DNA from 3 places in the Alteromonas sp. I10 genome. Region 1 is predicted to be linked to each of the others. Evidence: predicted binding sites of a transcription regulator. Region 1 holds the regulator's gene; each other region holds the start of a gene.
The links. Region 1 encodes sigma-54, which starts transcription at its own class of promoters, with help from an activator protein. Its sites were predicted from a motif close to GTTGGCACGNNNNTNGNNT; they were not measured.
Positions count from the first base shown of each region.

Region 1 (4,751 bases):
CGCTAAAGCCCGCCTACAAAGCAAAAAATCTAACCACTACGCTGTACAATCAAGACGGTGAGTTAAATCACAAAGTATTTGCAGAGTCGATGGAGCATTACGACCAGCTTGGCTTTGTATTGTTTCAGCAACCTAAATACACCCTTTATACAGAAAACGCGTCATCACCATGGGTGGTAACCGCTGATGAAGGTACACTATACAATAACGAGCTAATCCAGCTGGAAAACCAAGTTAATATTGAGAACCAAACTGGCGATGACTTTGTCAGAAGTATATCGACCGAGTACATTCAAATTAATTTAGAAACCAAGCAAATGACATCTGACCAACCCGTTGAAATACTGGGCACCCAATATGTCATTTTAAGTAATGGGTTTAACGCGAATTTACGCACACAAGAATACGAGCTTTTAGATCATGTACAAACCACTTATTCCCCTAGCAACTAGTTTATTGCTTGCCATCGCTAGCGGTGCGGTACACGCCAGTGAAGATGATTTTTCGCAGCCCATAAAAATAGGCTCGAACACCCAGTTTATCGACGGTAAAAATAAAACCGCGTTGTACAAAGACGACGTACTCATAACTCAAGGCTCTTTGGTTATTGAAGCTGACGAAGTGGAAGTAATTGCCACTGACGGTGGTGGTCGTGAAATATTTATTGCTAGAGGGAAGCCTGCAAGCTATTCCCAGCAATTGGAAGACGGCACGCCAGTTTCAGCAAAAGCTAATGAAATACGCTATGAAGTGGTGAACCGAACGATTTCTCTTGCCGGAAACGCAGAGTTGAAACAAGACACCAGTAAAGTACAGGGTGACAACATCACGTTCGATATGATTACCGAGCAATTGCTAGCGACTGGCGGCGCAGGTAAGGATGGTGAGGGTCGAGTGACCACAGTATTCACACCTGAGACCATTCGCAAAACTTCGTCTAAGAAAGACAAAAAAGACAACGAGGGCAATGAATAGCAATGGCAACTTTGAGCGCTAAAAATCTTGCTAAGGCTTACAAGTCAAGACAGGTTGTACGAGATGTAAGCCTGTCTGTCTCAACGGGTCAAATTGTTGGTCTTCTTGGCCCAAATGGCGCTGGTAAGACCACCACATTCTACATGATTGTTGGTTTAGTGAATCTGGATAAAGGTAAGATTGAAATCGACGACAATGAGCTAACTCATCAGCCCATGCACGAGCGTGCACGCCGCGGAATTGGCTACCTACCGCAGGAAGCCTCTATTTTCAGAAAGCTCACCGTGCATGAAAATATCATGGCCATTTTGCAAACCCGTAAAGATTTAAATTCACAACAGCAAGAAGAAGAAGCAGATGCGCTACTTGATGAATTTAATATTAACCATATACGTAATAGTACGGGGATGAGTTTGTCAGGGGGCGAACGCCGTCGCGTTGAGATTGCCCGCGCTCTGGCAGCAAAACCGCAATTTATTTTGTTAGACGAACCATTTGCTGGTGTTGATCCAATATCAGTTAATGATATAAAGAAGATAATACAACATCTTCGCGATAGGGGGATTGGAATCCTTATCACGGACCATAACGTACGAGAGACATTGGATGTTTGTGAAAAGGCGTACATTGTGAGTCATGGCGAGCTTATTGCGCAAGGAACGGCGGAACAGGTTTTAAGTAATCAAAAAGTAAGGGATGTATACCTAGGCGAACAATTCAGGCTATAGTTAATGTAACCGAATTGTCATTTTTCAGTTTCGCTCTGGTATATTCAATTTAGAGCATTTAAATAAGACGTAGATGAAACCATCTTTACAGCTAAAATTTAGCCAACAACTTACCATGACACCACAGCTTCAGCAGGCCATTAAACTGCTGCAGCTTTCTACACTTGATCTTCAACAAGAGATCCAAGAAGCGCTCGATTCTAATCCGCTATTAGAAGTTGAAGAAGGTAACGACGAGCCGCAACTAGAAAAGAACAATATCGACAACGATGACAGCGGCTCTGAGGCCACTGCTTCTGCATCTAGTGACACATTAGAAGCCGGCGATGCACTTGAGAAAAACGATCTTCCCGATGAGCTGCCAATCGACAGCACATGGGACGAATACTATTCTGCTTCATCTTCTCCAGCTCCAGGTCCATCCAATGACGACGAGCAAATCTTCCAAGGTGAGACTACTGAAGATATTCAAGAGCACCTTCTTTGGCAAATGCGCCTTACCCATTTCTCGGATACCGATCGCGCAATCGCTACAGCAATCATCGACTCTATTGACGAGTCAGGTTATTTAACCGTTACCCTTGACGATATTTTAGAAGCGGTTAACGATGATGATATGGAAGAGCCGATTGAAATGGACGAAATAGAATGTGTGCTTAAGCGCATTCAGATGTTCGACCCTATTGGTTCTGGCTCTCGCTCTCCACAAGAATGTTTGATGGTGCAATTGCGCCAGTTTTCAGAAGACACACCGTGGCTTGCTGAAGCAAAGCAACTGATTGAAGAGTACTCTGACTTACTGAGCAGCAAAGACTATCGTACGCTTATGCGTAAAAGCCGATTGAAAGAAGATCAGCTACGCGAGGCAATGCGTTTACTGCAAACCTTGAATCCTCGCCCAGGTAGTGCTTTAGTTACTAAAGAGCCTGAGTACGTTATTCCTGATGTCTCAGTAACCAAGAAAAATGGCCGTTGGGTGGTTGAGCTGAACCCCGACAGTCTGCCTAAGTTAAGCGTAAATCAACAATACGCTGCAATGAGTCGCCGTGCCAAGAATAGTAGCGATTCACAATTCATCCGCTCACACATGCAAGAGGCTAAGTGGTTCATAAAGAGCCTTGAATCTCGTAACGAAACCTTAATGAAGGTTGCAAACTGCATTGTGCAGCAGCAAATGGGCTTTTTTGAGCACGGCCCGGAAATGATGAAACCAATGGTGCTAAATGATGTCGCAGAAATGGTAGATATGCACGAATCCACTATTTCGCGAGTGACAACGCAAAAGTACATGCATACGCCACGTGGAATCTTCGAATTGAAGTATTTCTTCTCAAGCCACGTTGCAACAGAGTCTGGTGGTGAATGTTCATCTACAGCGATTCGTGCATTGATCAAGAAATTAGTGGCCGCTGAAAAGCCTAGCAAGCCGCTAAGTGATAGCAAGATTGCTTCATTGTTGGCCGAACAAGGCATTAAAGTTGCCCGGCGAACAATAGCAAAGTACCGGGAATCGTTGTCGATCCCGCCGTCGAACCAACGCAAAAGCCTTATTTAATCGGGCTTAATAATATAAGGAAGACGAAATATGCAAATCAACCTTACTGGTCATCATGTCGAAATCACCGACTCTTTGCGTAATTATGTCGATACGAAGTTCAGCAAACTTGAACGTCACTTTGATCACATTTCTAATGTGCATGTCATCCTGAACGTTGAAAAATTAAATCAAAAAGCCGAAGCGACCGTTCATTTAAGTGGCGCTGAAGTATTCGCATCCTCAGAAAATACCGACATGTATGCGGCGATTGACAGCATGGTTGATAAACTCGACCGGCAGGTAATCAAGCATAAGGAAAAACTGAAAAAACATTAGTAGTTAATTAAGCATGGATATACAAGCCATCGTAAGTCTGGACCGCACCGAGTGTGCGGTTCAGTGTAATAGTAAAAAGCGAATTCTTGAGATCATCGCTGATATCGCTGCCAAGCAAAACGAGAACATTGATCAGGCAACGGTACTCAACAGTTTGATGGCTCGAGAGCGTATGGGTAGTACAGGCATTGGCAATGGTATCGCCCTGCCCCACGGACGCCTACCGGGCCTTGAGAAAGTGATTGCCATTGTTGTAACCAGCACTCCAGCAATCGACTTTGACGCCCTTGACGAGAAACCCGTAGACATCTTTTTTGCGCTACTCGTTCCCGAGGAACAGACCGAAGGACACCTTCAAACGCTGGCCACCGTGGCTGGTAAACTAAGCGACAAAGAAACGATTAAAGCAATACGTCGCGCAACGACAAGCGACGATATTCTATCTGCATTAAGTTAAACATTAAGCGCCTATTAACCGTTTAGTAGGCGCCTAATTCAACAACGCGTATGTGATAAAACCAGAGTATTAGGGAGAAAGTAGGTGAAGCTGATAATAATCAGTGGTCGTTCGGGGTCTGGTAAGTCTGTCGCACTTCGCGCATTGGAAGATTTAGGTTATTACTGTGTTGATAATATCCCGGTAAACTTACTTCCCACCTTAACCCATACAGTTGTTGACGAGTACGATCAGGTTGCGGTAAGTATCGATGTGAGAAACTTACCTAAAAATCCTGACGATTTGGTAGAAATTCTAGACTACCTGCCTTCTTCGTGGTCGATGACCATTGTTTACATTGACGCGAGCGATGATGTACTGGTTAAGCGTTTTAGCGAAACACGTCGTCTTCACCCTCTCGCCAAGCTTAATAAATCGCTTTCAGAAGCCATTAAAGCCGAGTCTGCCCTACTTGCTCCTATTGCTGAACGCGCAGATTTATATTTAGACACAGATAAGCTTACCATTCACCAACTGGCTGAGTTAATTCGAGAGCGTATCCTAGGTAAGAAAAGCTCACGCCTTGTGCTTGTGTTTGAGTCGTTTGGCTTTAAGCACGGTATTCCTAAAGATGCGGATTACGTTTTTGATGCCCGCTTTTTACCTAACCCCCACTGGGAGCCCGACCTTAAACACCTGACCGGATTAGACGCACCAGTAGAAGTATTTTTGGGGTCGC
Region 1 covers NZ_QJJN01000003.1:243,319-248,069, forward strand. The annotation lists gene lptC (LPS export ABC transporter periplasmic protein LptC) at 1-452, shown strand, start outside; gene lptA (lipopolysaccharide transport periplasmic protein LptA) at 421-975, shown strand; gene lptB (LPS export ABC transporter ATP-binding protein) at 978-1,703, shown strand; gene BZA03_RS07940 (RNA polymerase factor sigma-54) at 1,777-3,258, shown strand; gene hpf (ribosome hibernation promoting factor) at 3,289-3,576, shown strand; gene ptsN (PTS IIA-like nitrogen regulatory protein PtsN) at 3,590-4,033, shown strand; gene rapZ (RNase adapter RapZ) at 4,118-4,751, shown strand, end outside.

Region 2 (4,751 bases), on a different contig from region 1:
TCTTTAAACACAATATCGTCAGTAGCATACTGAATATGCTCATCAAAGAAAGCGTTTACACCAAGCAATTGATCTTTGACACCCTTACTTTCAAGAGCGTGTAGGGCAACTTCTAGCGCTGCAACGTGTGATGCTTTATCAGCTCCAAATTTATTTTTTACTTCCTGTTCAAGCTTTGGAAACTCGATTACATACTGATCCTTCATTTGCTGTCCAGCCAGTAGCAGGGCCACTAATGCTAAGCAGTGCGACGCAAATAGAGAAAGGGTCATAACTTCATTATTTTAGTTATACTAAAGTATAGGCGAGCGTAACCTTCTTCACCTAAAGTTTAAGTATAATTTGCTATACGTAGTTATAGGTATAACATGGCTGTGCTGATAAACCAACCATGATTTCGAATGCTAAAGTGGAAATCGAGAAAGACTATTTTTTTACTACAAAATCGTGTTCTTGAATGTTTGCGATAATTCCTGCACCTTCGTTTACTACTAGAGACGAATTACCGTAGGCACTACTCACTACAAATTTGCCAGGATATAGCGAGTACTGTAAGTATTTACGGCCACGGTTATCGACAATCTCTTTAGCTTGATAAAGGTATAGTTCATCTTTTTCAGAAATGCCATTATCTCTGCCTAACGATACAGAAATTTTATCGCCGGCAACATTAATCACTCTACCTGTCATTGGCTGGCATGCAGTGGCTTCTTTTATGTCTTCAATCGCTTCTGCTATTGTCGCGTTGACAGTTTGCCCATAAAGCGACTGCCAAAACTTCGTCGAAAATTCATCTACATCTTCGAATCTGTCGAATGTCCATTCTCCTTGATTCTGATAAGACTTAGTCAACAACAGGCCTCCATTAATGCCGTCATAGACTTGAATGGTCATAGCAAAGGAGCGTCGAGAAGTACCCTCACGCCACGGTGTAAAAACCGAAGCCTCTTCCCGTGTCATGCTTAAATCATCTATCATGCCCACCAGCACAAATTGAGTATTACTTTGCGCTGAAAGCGTGCGTACATTTTGGTCAGTATATCGACTGTCAAATTTTGCAGTATGTGGCGCGATATAGATAATATCTAGGTTTTCAGTTTTATTTCGCATGGCCTGCGCTAACTGCTGGGTGAATGAAGCATCGAAATTGGGAATATTACCCTGTGTTAGCTGCGCTCTGTTACGTACCCTGAAATGTGTAGTAGCGAAATGTTTTTGGTCATTTTGTGCGGCACACACTTTTCCTCTTGGAAAAATGTCAGCGCGAATACTTACCGTAATCACATCGCCGCTATAAACTTCATCAACTAGTTCCAATTGTTCAACTTCGCCGGTAGAGCGAATGGTCATCTCTTCATTTTTAAGAAGACCATTTGTAAGCTTGGCGACACTATGAACTGACGCGCCTGCAAAAAGCATGGCTTGCTTAAGTGCCTCTTGGGTAGCCGCATGTCTGGCAGTTTCCTTATCACCATTTCGCACCACAGCCTGTCCTGTAGCCTCGTACCACACGGCATTTGCTTGCCCAACCAAAAATGCAAACAGGCAAATTACCGCCACGACTGCATTTAAAATAGTTACCAGCTTTGTTTTGCTAATATGTCGCACCGCACACCTCTGGAGGTTTTTATCTAACTGCGCTATGCAAAGCGCCCGGTTTATGAAGCGAAGTATGCGAAAAGAGTGCCAGTTGATGTGGTTTCGTCGCCATTAAATCAATCGGGCGCATATCTTGCACATATCTTGCAACGCGTATCTTGCTAAAGGTTTGTAAAAAGCGTCAGTTTAGATATGTCAAAATCTGCTACCGCGAGTATGGCAGTATCTCGTAGTTACAAGGCTGCCACCGACGAGAGCAGCGTAACTACACATTTGATTTTATTAATAATGTAATTTGGAAATGAAACTATGTGCTTGAAAAAAATACATAAATCAAAATCGCTGCTGCTGTCTTGCTTTCTTGGTTTAGCAATAAGCACTGGTGGATGCGGCATTATTGATAAACACGTTGAGTGGGAAACAATAGAACCAGAAAGCTATCCCGTGCTCAAGGCGGTAGGCTATGCGCCGATTTCTTCTCAGCATGGCGAAAGCGACAGCATGAAGCTTATAATGGCGATGAAAGCGTCAAAATTAGATGCATACCGAGAGCTCACTGAACAAGTCTATGGTCAAAAAATTGAAGGCAATCAGTCTCTGTCTCACTTGGTTATAGATAGCGAAACATTGCGAGCATCTGTAGAGGGGGTCATTAGAGGCGCTGAAGTCGTAAAAGCCTATCCGGTAGGTGAAGATACATACGTCACCGAACTCGCTTTAGATATGCAGCAGGTTTACGATATATATCTGTCGACCGCAAAACCGCGCCGAGTAAAGGATGTTAAGTATTATTAAACGTTAGCGAAAGGGGGGGGGGCGCAAGTGGCTGTATCGTGAAGTCTTAAAACATGCGCAAATTCACAGAGATATAATTTACTTTTACCGGTTAAGGCTTAATGGTTAAAGCTCGCTGAGTGGGGTTTACTGAAATCGCAAAAAATTAGGCGCTCACTCCCGACCCTAAAGTCCCGCCTTTCGGCTTTCCTTTTTTGTCATAGGTGAGCGATTCTTTGGCACGCACTTCCATCATCAAGTTACGTAAGTGTGTGAGGCGTAGCTGTCCTTGCTCTACGGCTTTTTGATTGACCTGCGTGCGGTATTTGCAATCGTCCAGAAGTTTCTTTGCATTAGCCATTAATGCTTCATCTTCTTCTGACATTGAGCCTTGATCGTTAATTGTGCGCTCAATGCTTCCATCGAGAGCCTGAATAGACGTTAACAGTGCTATCTTTTCGTCTAATAAGTTCATTAAAGATTCTGCGTCTCGCGAACTGATAAGTTGCAATTCTTTTTCAAGCAATACTGCAAGTGAAGACAGTTGCTCCACTTGCTTTGTTAGTGCTTGTGTCAATTGGCTTGCTTGTTCAGTCACGTTAGCTCTCTTCTGGTTAGTTACGAGTTTTGTCGCTCACTATTTAGCGCCAAAAATCTCACCTTCTAGTTTTGCAATCTTGTTGGCAAGCACTTCAGGATTAACTTTATACTCGCCACTTTGAATCGCTCGCTTAAGGCGATCGACTTTATCTTGGTTCACAGGCGCTTCCGAACCTTTCTTCTGAACCTGGTTGAGCTGCTGAGCAGATTGCGTCAACGATACAGAATCCTGACGCGGAACTGATGCGGTTTGCGCAGCCTGTGTTGATGCCTGCTGTGGAGATTGCTGCGTTTGGTTTTGCTGTGCAACCTTTCCATTATCAACGGGTGTTTTCGGTAACCCATTGTTTATATTGTTAATTGCCATAATTAGTCCTCACTACTTTTTCGCCTCTGTAAAGTGTATCGGCCTTTTGGCTAATTTCTTTAGCTAAATTGTGAACAAAAAAGTAGATATTCGCTGCCTCGTTTATAAGTGTATCACGACTTCTTCAGGGCTTGCGACTCTTGCTATCACCGCCTTTTGGCTACTGGCATTAATTACCTTAATATTGTCACCAACAACACCGTCTTGCTGAGCGATTCCGGCTGTTTTCACTTCCATACCTGCTACCTCAGCAGTTATGGTAATTCTGTCGCCTTTGCACACAAAGCATAGCATATTTGACTGTATAGCTTGTCCGTCAGTCACTCGGCGTTTTATTCTAGCCCCAATAAGTGCTTCTAGCTCAGTAAATGCGGTATGGCGCAATCGTCTTACATCAACTTTTGCCAGAGAGAGATTCGATGATGTTAGTACGGTTCCTGGACTTATTGCGCCTTGAGTGACAACAATTTCTTTGGTACGCGTTACTTGCCCGCTGGTAAAAAGGTACCATTCATTATTTCTACAGCTCACTCTAACTGATATATACGATTGGCTCAGCGCTTCTTGCGACGCATTGTATTCGAACCCAGTTGGGCAGTCAGGAATATTTATCCTATCGTCTATCTTCACAATAGACACATCAATGCTAGTATCCTGCGTATTATCAGCAAGTTGAGTTATTAGGTATTGTTTTGCGCCTTCTTCAACCTGTTTGTGATTGGTTTGTGTCGCCAAGCAGTTCATAGAAAGCACACTGAAAACGGTCAATGACAGTAATCGTGTGAATGTAAGGCGCGTTTTGGCGTTCATATTTTTCATCATGACTTTTCGTGTTCAGTTTACAAGTTATTGACTATGCTTAATACGGCCGGTTTGCTTAGTGCAAATAAATAACAGCCAAAGTAAATCCATAAGGTTTACAAGCACGAGCGTCAACGCAGGATCATTGACTAAGTTAAGGTATAAACCCTACTAAAGACTGAAAAATGCTATTTAGTGTCATTTTTCTGTCGTTTGACCTGCAAAAATTTAGTGATATTGTCTATCTTTATCATAAGAGGCAATGATCATGCCCAGTATTACTTAGAGGTGACCTATGTCGGGGATTTTAGATTCAGTAAACCAGCGCACGCAGCTTGTTGGGCAGAATCGCTTAGAGTTGCTGCTGTTTAGACTGAACGGCCGCCAACGCTTTGGAATTAACGTTTTTAAAGTGCGGGAAGTGCTTCAGTGTCCTCCGCTAACAGCAATGCCGAAATTAAACCCGTTGGTTCGTGGTGTGGCGCACATCCGTGGTCAAACCATATCGGTCATTGATTTAAGTATGGCAACACGCGGCCGTAAAATTGAAGATCTCTCTAATGCCTTTATTGTTATTGCGGAATATAACCGTTCAGTTCAGGGCTTTTTG
Region 2 covers NZ_QJJN01000001.1:70,733-75,483, forward strand. The annotation lists gene BZA03_RS00205 (transglutaminase-like cysteine peptidase) at 1-206, opposite strand, end outside; gene BZA03_RS00210 (flagellar assembly protein T N-terminal domain-containing protein) at 427-1,608, opposite strand; gene BZA03_RS00215 (LPP20 family lipoprotein) at 1,909-2,394, shown strand; gene flgN (flagellar export chaperone FlgN) at 2,540-2,971, opposite strand; gene flgM (flagellar biosynthesis anti-sigma factor FlgM) at 3,011-3,340, opposite strand; gene flgA (flagellar basal body P-ring formation chaperone FlgA) at 3,443-4,159, opposite strand; gene BZA03_RS00235 (chemotaxis protein CheV) at 4,437-4,751, shown strand, end outside.
Region 2: a site for sigma-54 is predicted at 1,673-1,691, ahead of BZA03_RS00210 (flagellar assembly protein T N-terminal domain-containing protein). Genes of this name have one in related genera too.

Region 3 (4,751 bases), on a different contig from region 1:
AGCTGCAAGCACGCGTGAGTCATATGCAGCGCCTGTCTTCTCTCGGAAAAATGGTGGCATCCCTTGCTCACCAAATTCGTACGCCTCTTTCTGCGGCCATGCTCTATGCGTCTAATTTAACGCGCAAAGGCTTGGGACAAGAAGCACAAACTCAATTTGCAAACAAGCTAACTGACAGGCTTAAAGAGCTAGAGAGTCAGGTTAACGACATGCTGCTTTTCGCTAAGTCAGGGGAAGAACAAGTGGTCAGCCAAATTAGCTTGGGAGAGTTGTTTACTTCAATTGAAGGCAGTGCCCAAACCATGACGGCTCAAGCACAGCAAACGCTAACTTTTAGCGGCTTCGATAAAAACGTATCTATTACCGGTAATCTTACAGCGCTTCAAGGCGCGTTATTAAACCTTGTTCACAACGCGAGCCAAGTTACTCCGAAAGGGGAGTGCGTGCACGTAGAAACTGCAGTGTCTGATGAACGTTTGCATGTGGCCATTATAGATAAAGGTCCTGGCGTACCGGATAAACTCAAAAACAAAATTTTTGAACCGTTTTTCACAACTAAAACTCATGGCACGGGCCTTGGTCTTGCGGTGGTTAAATCCGTCGTAAACGCCCACAACGGTTTGCTTAGCGTATCAAATATGCCAGAAGGTGGGGCGTGCTTTAGTGTGTCTTTGCCGTGTGTGGTGAACGCTCAATCTTCACAAACATTGACTCATGTTGCGTAGGTCATAGGAGAGAATAATGTCTAAAACTACCATTTTAATTGTTGAAGATGACGCAGGATTACGCGAAGCACTCCTAGACACCCTTCTGTTAGGTAACTATGAGGTTGTTGCCGCTGACTGTGCTGAAGAAGCGTTAATGGTGCTGTCTTCGCGCTCCGTCGATTTAGTGGTAAGCGATATTCAAATGGGCGAAATGAGCGGTTTAACGCTACTTAAAAGTATCAAAACTAAGTACCCCAATATGCCGGTGCTATTGATGACAGCCTATGCCACTATTGATGATGCCGTGCAGGCAATGCGCGATGGCGCAACAGATTATCTATCCAAACCGTTTGCCCCAGAAGTACTGCTTAATTTAGTGGGACGCTACGCGCCGGCTCAAAAAATAGAGTCACGCACGCCTATTGTTGCTGACCCTTCAAGCTTGAAGTTACTTGAGCTTTCTCGCAAAGTCGCGAAGTCCGACGCCACTGTGATGGTAATGGGACCAAGCGGTTCGGGTAAAGAAGTGCTGTCTCGCTATATTCACGATCAGTCGCCGCGAAGTGATGCGCCATTTGTCGCCATCAACTGTGCAGCCATACCAGAGAACATGCTAGAAGCGACCTTGTTTGGTTACGAAAAAGGTGCGTTCACCGGCGCAATCCAAGCTTGCCCGGGTAAATTTGAACAAGCCCAAGACGGTACGCTGTTACTTGATGAAATAACCGAGATGGATTTGGCGCTTCAAGCTAAACTGCTACGCGTGTTACAAGAGCGCGAAGTAGAGCGTCTTGGCGGACGTAAAACCGTTAAGCTCAACGTCCGTGTTATTGCTACAAGTAACCGAGATTTGAGAAAAGCAGTGGATGCGGGAGAGTTCAGAGAAGATTTGTACTACCGCTTAAATGTATTCCCTATTGAGTGGCGCCCGCTATCGGAACGTCCGGGTGATATTGTCCCTCTCGCCGAACATCTGGTTCAGCGTCACGCTAGTTCTCAAGGGCTGGGTACTATCAGGTTAAGCGCAGCAGCACGCAATAAGCTGTCACAATACAGCTGGCCAGGGAACGTTCGCGAACTAGAAAACGTGGTTCAACGGGCGCTTATTTTATGCGAACACAATGAAATCGACGCCAGCGATTTAATGATTGACGAAGACATGACTGCACCTGTTGAGACACCGCAAGAGCATGTTGAAGATAATAGGCTAGGGTCTGAGCTGCGCTACCAAGAACATCAAATTATCCTCGATACATTGGTGTCGTGTAACGGCAAGCGTAAAGATGTGGCAGAAAAGCTCGGCATTAGTCCAAGAACCCTTCGTTACAAATTAGCGCGCATGCGCGAAGACGGTATTGAAGTGCCCGCATAAGGTCGCTTTCTACACTTTCGGTTTCCTCGTCCTTATCCGTCGCCTCTGTAGTAAAGAAGGCGGCGGTTTTTTGTTGCTCACACTAAGTCAAACGCCATAAATTTGGCTAACCCTCTTATTTTTGATTTATCTTCTTGATATGTATAGTTTTTTAAAGTTGGCAAGCCCTTTGCTAAATCCCCTCTATACATAAGTTATACGCCGATGTTCAGGCGGTCTCGAAAAAGCACTAGGAGTGGTTATGGACGTTAAAGCCAATAGTTTGTATCAAGAAATGCAGAACATGATTGGGCAAACTCGTCTTCAAGTTAATGAGCCTCAACAGCAGCCGCTTAGTGAAGTTAATAGCTCGGCAAGTGATTTCTCGACCATGCTAAAGAATGCGGTAGATGGTGTAAACGGCATGCAGCTCGAATCTAAAGACGCGCAGCAGCGTTTTGAAATGGGCGACCCTAACTTAAGCCTAGCTCAAGTTATGCTGACGAAAGAAAAGGCAGGCATTGCTTTTGAAGCCACTGTTCAAGTGCGTAACAAAGTACTTGAAGCCTATAAAACAATAATGAATATGCCGGTGTAGGTGGAGTAGGTTATGGCTGAAGCTACAGGTACAAACCTTACGGTTCCTGATCAAAATCAAGCAGTGGACAATGAGCCAGAAAACAAATCTGGTTTTATGGACACTTTAGGTAGCGCAGATATGATGCGCCAAATGGCCCTTGTGGTTGTTTTGGTAATCTGCGTCGCCATCGCTATTTTTATTCTTATCTGGTCGCAAGAACCTGATTACCGTCCACTTGCGAAAATGGAAACCCAAGAGCTTATTGAAACCCTCGATTATATGGATGCAAACCAAATCGACTATAAGCTTGAAGGCAATATTGTTTACGTAAGAAGTGACGAATTCCAAAACATCCGTTTAGGCATGACCCGCCAAGGGTTAACAAAGGCCTCTGATGCCGGTACAGATATCATTATGCAGGATATGGGGTTTGGCGTGAGCCAGCGTGTTGAGATGGAACGTCTAAAACACGCCCGCGAGCAACAAATCGCGGCTACCATCGAAGATATCGCGAGCATTCAAAAAGCCCGTGTCTTGTTAGCTATGCCTAAAGAGAACGTATTTGCGCGAAGAGAGAAGAAAGCGTCGGCAACCGTTGTGCTAACGGCTAAGCGCGGTGCCGTTATTGCAGGTGAAGAGGTTGATGCTGTTGTCGATATTGTGGCGTCTGCAGTGCAAAACATGGAGCCGTCTAAGGTAACCGTAACAGACAGCAATGGTCGTCTGCTTAACTCAGGCTCTCAAGATTCTATGAGTGCTCGTGCCAGAAAAGAATACGAGATTGAGCGCCAGCGTGAGCAAGAGTACTTAGAAAAAATTGACGCGATACTGATTCCAGTATTGGGCATAGGTAACTACACAGCACAAGCTGACGTTACCATGGACTTTACAGCTATGGAACAAACACAGCGTAGCTACAACCCTGATTTACCTGCGGTTCGCAGTGAAATGATAATGGAAGAAAACAGCGTAGGTGGCGGTGTTGGCGGTATTCCTGGTGCACTGTCTAATCAGCCTCCGTTAGATTCTAATATTCCAGAAAATGCAGTGGGCGGCAGTCAACAAACTATGCCTGGGCGCACAGCAAAAGAGTCTACGCGCAACTACGAACTTGATACCACTATCAGTCATACCAAGAAACAGACAGGGGTTATTCGCAGATTAAGTGTATCTGTGGCGGTGGACTATACCCAAGTTGCGGGTGAAGACGGTGCGATGACGCCAACACCGCGTAAACAAGAAGAGATTCTCAACATACGTAGGCTTTTACAGGGCGGCATTGGCTTTGACGTTACCCGTGGTGATTCGTTAGAAGTTGTAAGCGTGCCCTTTACTCGGATGGACGCAGGGGAAATTGAAGACGCGCCTATTTGGGAGCAGCCCGGATTTCTACCAATTCTTAAGCTAGTTGTTGGTGGCTTGGTTATAATAGTGCTTATCATCTTCGTGATTCGTCCTATGCTACGTCGTCTTATTAATCCTGATGAGTCGAACGACGCCGATGAATTTGATGCAGATGAGGGCTTAGATTTAGGCGATGACACCATTAGCATGTTAACGTCTGACTTTGACGAAGGACAGGTAGGTTTTGCGCCAGATGGTTCACTCATGCTGCCTGACCTGCACAAAGATGAAGATGTACTTAAAGCTGTACGTGCCCTTGTGGCCAATGAACCTGAGTTATCAGCCCAAGTAGTGAAGGGCTGGTTAATGCAAGACGAGTAGTGAGATAAGATTATGGCTGAAGAACTTGCCAATGTTGACGAGCCGTCATACGACGTCAGTAAATTAGAAGGCGTAGAAAAAGCGGCCATCTTGCTGCTGAGTCTTTCTGAAGAAGACGCCGCCCAGATATTGAAACACTTAGAGCCCAAGCAAGTACAAAAGCTCGGTACTGAAATGGCAAAAGTGGACGATATGACGCAAACCAAAATTACGGCGGTTCATAAGCACTTTATCGAAGAAATTCAGAATTACAGTACCATTGGCTTCCAAAGCCAAGACTTTGTTAAACGTGCGCTAACAGCCGCGTTAGGTGAAGATAAGGCGGCAAACCTAATTGATCAAATCCTGATGGGAAGCGGTGCAAAAGGCCTAGACTCATTGAAATGGA
Region 3 covers NZ_QJJN01000001.1:110,162-114,912, forward strand. The annotation lists gene BZA03_RS00400 (PAS domain-containing sensor histidine kinase) at 1-725, shown strand, start outside; gene BZA03_RS00405 (sigma-54 dependent transcriptional regulator) at 742-2,079, shown strand; gene fliE (flagellar hook-basal body complex protein FliE) at 2,321-2,656, shown strand; gene fliF (flagellar basal-body MS-ring/collar protein FliF) at 2,669-4,363, shown strand; gene fliG (flagellar motor switch protein FliG) at 4,376-4,751, shown strand, end outside.
Region 3: a site for sigma-54 is predicted at 2,236-2,254, ahead of fliE (flagellar hook-basal body complex protein FliE). Genes of this name have one in related genera too.